Regions from separate parts of the Colwellia sp. MB02u-10 genome, predicted to be linked through region 3. Evidence: predicted binding sites of a transcription regulator. Region 3 holds the regulator's gene; each other region holds the start of a gene.

Region 1 (2,184 bases), on a different contig from region 3:
TTATTTACCAAGCATGAACCCATTCAGGGGATTTATTTTCATGGCCGAGTTGGTCGTGGAAAAACTATGTTGATGGACTTATTTTATCAACAACTTAATTTAACACGCAAAAGACGTATTCACTTTCATCATTTTATGGAAAGTGTGCACCAGCTGTTGAATGATTTTAGTGGTAAAGACAATCCGCTGGCATTGATTGCAAAAACTTGGTCTGAAGAAGTCGATGTGCTTTGTTTTGATGAGTTCTTTGTTAATGATATTGCTGATGCCATGCTATTGGCGGGCTTACTAGAAGCTATGCTATCGCAGGGTATTATCCTAGTGGCAACGTCAAATTGCCCACCCGATCAGTTATACAAAAATGGCCTGCAACGCGCTAGATTTCTACCGACTATTGATATTATTCACCAGTATTGCCAGGTTATCTCTATTGATGGACCAAAAGATCATCGAATGTTAGACACTAATATAGCCACACTTAATTATCGAGACTTTTATATTGGCACTGAAACTGAGAGTAATTTCTTAACTCATCACTTTGCAGCACTCGCTAAAAGCAATATTCGCTATAATGACAGTATTATTATTCATAGCAGGGCAGTTAAGTTTTTAGCTTGTACTGCAGATATCATTTGGTTTGATTTTATGGCACTTTGCTCAACCCCAAGAAGCCAAAGAGATTATATTAAGTTAGCCGATAACTATGACACCGTGCTGATCAGTAATGTGCCACAATTTAATGGTGCATTAATTCCTGCCGTTTTCTCCGGTGTTGAAGACGGTTACCAACGAAGTGGTGTGCTGATGGGGCAACTCAGAGGTCTAGATGACGAAGCGCGACGTTTTATCGCACTAGTCGATGAGTTCTACGACAGAGGTGTGCGCTTAATTATTGCCGCTGAGGTCGATATTGCTGAACTTTATCAGGGTACTCAACTTAACTTTGAATTTGCCCGCTGTAGATCAAGACTGTTTGAAATGCAGCGTCTAAGTTACGCCTAGACTGATTTTTATGGTGATTTTAAAGCCTGTTAAATTAACCAAAAAATTATTTTTTTCACTAAATTATAGTTCATTATCTTTTTTTAAAAATAAAGAGTTTCTTCTTATCGCTTGATATTAAACAAGTTTTAATGTTGGCATCAGTCTTGTAAACAATAGTGTTAACAAGTGGTTTTCTGACACGACTATCGCTCTATAAACTTAATTTGTAAAGGAAGATTAATATGAAAACATTGATTGCTACCGCTCTCATTATGGCAAGCTCAGCAAGTTATGGACACGATAATTCTTTTTCTAGTGAATCATGTAATCTTGACTTAAATGGTGGCATTAATATCAATGCTCAAGAAATTACTTTTTCTAAAGATAAATCGCCACTGTATAGCATCACTGAAAACGACACTTTGCTGATAAACGGCGAAAAAATTGCTTTAACAGCTCACCAAGAGTCTTTATTAAGCGATTATTCAACTCATATACGCAATCTTGTACCAGAAGTGAGAAGCATCGCCTTAGATGCTATTGATTTAGCCATTGATGGCGTTAATCTAGCCTTTAACGAATTGTTAGGTGAAGGAAACCAGGCTAGCGCTGAGTTAACTAGCCAATTAACCATCATTCGTGGTGAAGTTGATGCTGAATTTACTCAACAGGGAAATTTCTATATTGACGAAGAGGGCTTCTCCGGAAAAGATTTTTTTGATGAAAATTTTGAGCAAAGAATTGAATCAGCCGTAGAAAGTACGATTAAAAACGCTTTAGGCAGTTTAATGATTGCGGTTGGCCAAGAAATACTATTTGCAGGTGGCGATATGAAGGCTTTTGAAAGCAAGATGGAAAATTTTGGCGAGCTAATAGAGCATGAAATGAAAACGCGTAGTGCAGGGCTAGAAAAACGCGCTGAAGCTTTATGTCGATCTATTATAGTGATAGATAAAATGGAAGAGCAATTGAAAGAAAGTATCAACGAAATTGCTGACTTTGATTTGATCACCGCTAGCGCAAAACACAGCATAGAGAATGCTAAACTCATGTAGCCTCTAAAATTAGTAAACTTGAGGATATAAAGCGCTACTCAATTTGAACAGCGCTTTTTTATTGCCAATATCCTGCATGCACGTTAAAGTAGCGGCCTAAATAGTCCTGATATATCCTTTATGCACGCTGTACAGCAACTTCATC
Region 2 (2,184 bases), on a different contig from region 3:
CTTAACGCTTCTTGATATAAGCTTGCGCTGTCAGTGTAATGATGCTGTTGTAGTAGTATTTTTGCCATTAATAATTGGCTGGGTAAGTTATCAGGCGTATTCTTTAAAGCATTTTTTAGATGTATATAAGCTGCTTCTATTTCACTGGCATTAAATGCGATGTGGGCTTTTTCATAGTCATAGCTGGCATAACTAAAAGGAATGACCATCATTGACAATATTAAAACGGTATAGCGCATAGTACCTCGGGTTTCTTTAAAAGTAGTGTTGATATTGAAAATTTTTATAATAGAATTTTTATTAAAAATAATACGCGAGCAGAAATGAAAAAAAGATGGCCAAAGCCATCATTTTTATTGTTCAGGCTTAAGTGCGGCGTTTACCAAAACGTGCTAAGCAGATTAACGCGATTAAAAACATTACTATCGTATTAGGCTCAGGTACTTGCGCTGGATCACTAGCTGATTTGCTGAAAGAAACACCAGATAGCTTCATTCCATCATTACCTTCCCATGCTGTATTGCCACCAAAGACTGAATTTAATGCCCCAATTAACCACACAGTTGAATACTGGTCTTTAGTATCACCATGAAAATTTGAGTAATAACCACTAGCATTTTTGACTTGAGCATAATCTGACTTTAGGGTATGTCCACTTGCTAACCCAGCCCAAGTTTTGTTATTTAAACTGTTAGAATTAGTAAACAATGCACTATCTAACGCTGCTACACTGACTTGGGTTTGGCTTGCACTTTTTGCTATCCAGCTATAGCTTGCACTTACTAATGATACCTCTTCAGAAAAAGACAACAGAAAGAAGTCATAGTCTTTATAACCACAAGTACCAAAATTATCTGCAGAATGGCTGTATGTACCACAGTAATTACTATGTTCGTCTTTATTTTGCATAGACCAACCACCACTAAATTTATCGAAATCGACAGCGCGTTTAATTGCACTGTCTTGATTACGATCGGTTGATAAGTTAGCGGTATCAGACCAGCCAGAGACATTAATAGTTACGCCATCGACATTAACATCAAACTGATTAAAGTTATTTCCTGTTTTAATGACGTTACCAAAACCTGCGGTTGTGGTGCTTGCTAATGCAGGCCCAGAGAGTAATAACAATCCTGCCATCATTAGCGTTGTGAACGAATACCTCATTAATCTACCCTTATAATTCTTTATTAAATGTATATTAATATTTTCGACATATATAACGCGTTATGCAAAAAACAGGCCGATATACTTTATTCTTTATTTACAGCTAGTTATGTTTATATTTTTTTTGAACTGTAAAACAAGCTGACAATATTTTAAGGTATTTATACTTATTACTCGCATTTCACTGCTTTTAACTTTAATCTATTAAAAAATAACAGTTATTATGGTGTGATGTGAAGATAAGTTGGTCGAGAATTTGGTGCTTAGTTACTTTTGAAGTTTTACGTTTGTTTACCACTAAGCGCGGTTTATTGGCGTTATCAGCCTTTGCCACAATCTGGTTTATTATCTTGTATTATTTTGTTGGCTCAGCGTCTGCAATGGTTATTTCGCCTTCATTTGAAAGCATGGCGTCGCAACTGTTTGGTGCTCTGGGGCTAACGGCGCTTTTAGATTGGCCGGTCGCTGAGTACGCTATTTATTGGTTGGTGGCGGTATATTTTTTCCCAAGCTTTGCTTTATTGGTCTGTAGCGATCAGTTTTGTTCAGATAAGCATCGTGGCACATTAAGGTTTATCACCCTAAGAACAACCCGAGCCGAGTTAATATTAGGGCGTTATTTAGGTCAGCTGCTTATTATAGCGATATTAATATTGCTGACCTCAATAGCGACAACCCTATTAGCCAGTATGCGAGATGTAACACTTTTATCGGCTAGCCTACAGATAGGTGCTAAATTATTTTTAGAATTATTAATTGTTGTTATGCCGTTTATTGCTTTAATGTCATTGCTTAATACCTTGGTTAATTCAGCGCGACTTGCGATAGTTGCCGCCACATTATTTTTTGCCTTAGGTCCTTTGGTGCTTGCTTTTATTCAATATCAATTTGGCCAAGTTTTTTATCTAAACTGGCTATTTCCAGGTGATCAAATAAGCAGTATTTTATCGCAAAATAACATGGCCACTAGTCAATATTTATTACCTTTAATACAGACCGCTTTGTTACTGATGACCA
Region 3 (2,184 bases):
TGGCTTGGTGAAGAACGACAGTGGCTCAATTGTCTTAAATGATGAAGATATAACCTTACTGCCGATGCACGAGCGCGCGAGAAAAGGTATCGGTTATTTGCCACAAGAAGCCTCTATTTTTCGTAAGTTATCGGTTCATGACAACATCATGGCCATTTTACAAACACGTAAATCACTTAGTGACGTTGACCGACAAGAAAAACTTGAACATTTATTAGAAGAGTTCAACATAGGCCATATAAAAGATAACTTAGGCATGAGTTTATCTGGCGGTGAGCGCCGACGAGTTGAAATAGCACGGGCATTAGCCGCAGATCCTAAATTTATACTTCTGGATGAACCCTTTGCCGGTGTTGACCCAATTTCAGTAGGTGATATAAAAAAAATTATCCTACACTTAAAAGATCGTGGCATAGGTATTTTGATCACAGATCACAATGTACGAGAAACACTCGATGTTTGTGAACATGCCTACATCGTTAGTCATGGTGAACTTATCGCTGAGGGTAATTCAAAGCAAATTCTTGCAAATCAACATGTAAGAGATGTATACCTTGGCGAACAATTCACGCTATAGTGAATAAAACCAATTGAACTAATGAATTTGAATAGGGAAAAGAAAACGTAAATGCGTCCTACTCTGCAACTCCGTATCGGACAACAGTTAACGATGACCCCGCAATTGCAGCAGGCGATCAAACTGTTGCAATTATCAACTTTGGATCTTCAACTAGAGATTCAAGAGGCACTTGAAAGTAACCCTTTGCTTGAAGTTGACGAAACGCACGATAACAATTCAGAAAATACCCCTGACCATTTAGAAGCAGGATATTCGGTAACTTTAGGCGAAAAGTCAGCAACATCCTCTGATGGCAGCGAAGACTCCACTCCCTCGATAGACGAAATTAGCTCCTCTGAAGGTTTAGCAAAAACAGACATCCCCGAAGAACTAAACAGTGATAGCACATGGGATGATAACTTCAGTGCCGGTGTCAGTAGTGGCGGTGTTGGCCATGCCTCAGAAGATTATACTTATCAAGGTGAAACGAAAGACTCATTACAAGACCATCTGATTTGGCAGATGGAACTAACGCCCTTTACTGACACTGACAGAACCATTGCCATTGCCATTATTGAAGCCATAGATGAAGCAGGTTATTTAACCGTTTCAGCCGAAGAGATCTTAGAAAGTGTCGGTATTGATGGTGTAGAACTTGATGAGATTGAAGTGGTGTTAAAGCGTATTAACGTATTTGACCCCATTGGTGTAGCCGCTCGTTCAATTCCCGAGTGCTTGCGTATTCAGCTTAATCAATTTGCTAAAGATACCCCTTGGTTAGCGGAAAGCAAAATTGCCGTCAGCGAGTATATTGATTTACTCGGTAATCGCGATTATCGTCAATTGATGCGTAAATTACGCTTGAAAGAAGAGCAATTACGCGAAGTTATTCGCCTAATACAAAGTTTAGATCCCCGTCCAGGTGATAGCGTCATAAAAAGTGAAGAACAATATGTTATCCCAGACGTGTCTGTTGAAAAGAAAAACGGCCGCTGGACAGTAGAGCTCAATCCTGACACTGCACCTAAACTATCGGTTAATCAGCAATACGCGGCTATGTCTCGTTCAATGAAGTCATCTACTGATAATCAATTTATTCGCTCTAACTTGCAAGAAGCAAAATGGTTTATTAAAAGCTTAGAGAGCCGTAACGAAACGCTTTTAAAGGTTTCAAATTGTATTGTGCAACGCCAACAAGGCTTTTTTGAACATGGACCTGAGTCAATGCGCCCTATGGTATTGAACGATATTGCCGAAGCCGTAGATATGCATGAATCAACTATTTCTCGTGTGACCACGCAAAAATATATGCACACGCCTAGAGGAATTTTTGAGCTTAAGTACTTTTTTTCTAGCCACGTTAGTACTGAAAACGGCGGCGAATGTTCATCAACGGCTATTCGAGAATTAATTAAAAAGCTAGTGGCTGCTGAAGTGCCTGCAAAGCCACTCAGCGATAGTAAAATGGCAGATATTTTAGCAGAGCAAGGTATACAAGTGGCAAGGCGTACCATTGCCAAATATCGAGAGTCACTTTCTATACCGCCATCAAATCAACGTAAAAGCCTATTGTAGGCAGTTTTATTCAGCCAATAAAGAGGATTGAAGTATATGCAAATTAATCT
Region 4 (2,184 bases), on a different contig from region 3:
TTGCTGAAGCATAAACAACTTTAAAATCAAGTTGTTCGTCAGTAGCACCAAGGTTATCAAACAATTCAAACACTTGGTCCATCACCCAATCAGGGCGAGATCCAGGCTTATCAACTTTATTAATAACTAGAATTGGCTTTAAGCCTTGAGCAAACGCTTTTTTCGTTACGAAACGCGTTTGTGGCATAGGGCCTTCTTGTGCGTCAACAATAAGTAAAACTGAATCTACCATCGACATTACACGTTCAACTTCACCACCAAAATCAGCATGGCCAGGAGTATCTACAATGTTTACACGGTAGCCGTTCCAGTTAATAGCCGTGTTTTTAGCTAAGATTGTGATACCACGTTCTTTTTCGATATCATTTGAGTCCATTGTACGTTCTTCTAGACCGCCTCGGGCGTCTAGCGTACCTGACTGTTCTAATAATTTATCAACTAAAGTGGTTTTTCCGTGGTCTACGTGAGCAATAATTGCCACATTTCTTAATTTATCTAACACAGGCGTTACTCGCTGTTACTTTCGTTTATTGCTACTTTCGGCAAATTAACGAATAGGGCTACAATTGGGCGCATATTATACAGCACAAGTCTCAGCAAATACACCGCAATAGAAAAATATAACCAACAAAATATTATTCAGTTGTTATACTGCCGATGATCAGATTAGAGTACACGCACCAAAATACAGCAAACAACGCACTGCAATGGTGCACATTAAATTAATAAAAAACATAAAAATCATATATTTCAATGACTTTAGCTTTGGCACAGTATTCGCTTAAGCACAAGTAATAGAGAATTAAGTTTTTGAGCATTTAAGCACTAACTACACTGGAGACATTCAATGTCAAACGCAGTTTTAGATCTAATTAAAGAACATGACGTCAAATTTGTTGATTTACGCTTTACTGATAGCAAGGGTAAAGAGCAACACATTTCAATTCCTCATCATCAAGTAACAGAAGATTTTTTTGAAGACGGCAAAATGTTTGATGGGTCTTCAATCCAAGGTTGGAAAGGTATTAACGAATCAGACATGGTGATGATGCCTATTGCTGAATCTGCAGTACTTGACCCTTTTACTGAAGCAGTTACCTTGAATGTTCGTTGTGACATCCTTGAACCTACAACAATGCAAGGTTATAGCCGTGATCCTCGTTCAGTGGCAAAACGCGCTGAAGATTACATGCGTAGTACCGGTATTGCAGACAGCGTTTTAATTGGTCCAGAGCCAGAGTTTTTTGTTTTTGATGATGTTCGTTTCCACACAGACATGAGTGGTTCATTTTATAAAATAGATGATAAAGAAGCGTCTTGGAATTCGGGTACAGAATACGAAGAAGGCAATATGGGACATCGTCCTGGTGTAAAAGGCGGCTATTTCCCTACGTCACCAGTAGATTCATCACAAGATCTTCGTTCAGCCATGTGTTTAGTGATGGAAGAAATGGGCTTAGTAGTTGAAGCGCATCACCATGAAGTAGCGACTGCAGGTCAAAACGAAATCGCTTGTCGCTTCAATACTATGGTATTGAAAGCCGATGAAGTGCAAATATATAAATATGTTGTTCACAACGTTGCACACGCCTACGGTAAAACAGCAACTTTTATGCCTAAGCCATTAGTAGGTGATAACGGTTCAGGTATGCATGTTCATCAATCTCTTGCTAAAGACGGTGTTAACTTATTTGCTGGTGATAAATACGGTGGATTATCTGAAATGGCACTTTACTATGTTGGTGGTATCATCAAACATGCTAAAGCACTAAATGCTTTTACTAACGCCTCTACTAACTCATACAAGCGTCTTGTACCTGGTTTCGAAGCACCTGTAATGCTAGCTTACTCAGCACGTAACCGTTCTGCATCTATCCGCATTCCAATTGTACCGTCACCAAAAGCAATGCGAATCGAAGTTCGTTTCCCTGATCCAACAATGAACCCTTACTTAGGCTTCTCAGCTATGTTGATGGCTGGTCTTGATGGTATTAAAAACAAAATTCACCCTGGCGATGCCATGGATAAAGATCTATATGACTTACCTGCGGAAGAAGCTGCAGAAATTCCACAAGTGGCCACTTCGTTGACTGAAGCATTAGATGCCTTGGAAAATGACATGGACTTCTTAACTGAAGGTGGTGTTATGGATAAAGACATGATTGATGCCTACATAGGTATCAA

Evidence for each region. The regulator sigma-54, encoded in region 3, starts transcription at its own class of promoters, with help from an activator protein. The targets are predictions, from matches to a motif close to GTTGGCACGNNNNTNGNNT.
Region 1: the regulator sigma-54 is predicted to act here: its motif matches at 1,136-1,154, upstream of H4J59_RS13325 (DUF2884 family protein).
Region 2: the regulator sigma-54 is predicted to act here: its motif matches at 1,230-1,248, upstream of xdp1 (exosortase-dependent surface protein XDP1).
Region 4: the regulator sigma-54 is predicted to act here: its motif matches at 765-783, upstream of glnA (glutamate--ammonia ligase).

The regions. Positions count from the first base shown of each region.
Region 1 is NZ_JACGVK010000131.1:38,897-41,080, reverse strand. It holds gene zapE (cell division protein ZapE) at 1-1,002, shown strand, start outside; gene H4J59_RS13325 (DUF2884 family protein) at 1,227-2,039, shown strand; gene H4J59_RS13320 (tRNA-uridine aminocarboxypropyltransferase) at 2,160-2,184, shown strand, end outside.
Region 2 is NZ_JACGVK010000120.1:45,067-47,250, forward strand. It holds gene H4J59_RS11245 (tetratricopeptide repeat protein) at 1-239, opposite strand, end outside; gene xdp1 (exosortase-dependent surface protein XDP1) at 367-1,167, opposite strand; gene H4J59_RS11255 (hypothetical protein) at 1,401-2,184, shown strand, end outside.
Region 3 is NZ_JACGVK010000139.1:51,447-53,630, forward strand. It holds gene lptB (LPS export ABC transporter ATP-binding protein) at 1-577, shown strand, start outside; gene H4J59_RS17985 (RNA polymerase factor sigma-54) at 629-2,134, shown strand; gene hpf (ribosome hibernation promoting factor) at 2,171-2,184, shown strand, end outside.
Region 4 is NZ_JACGVK010000062.1:64,510-66,693, forward strand. It holds gene typA (translational GTPase TypA) at 1-502, opposite strand, end outside; gene glnA (glutamate--ammonia ligase) at 848-2,184, shown strand, end outside.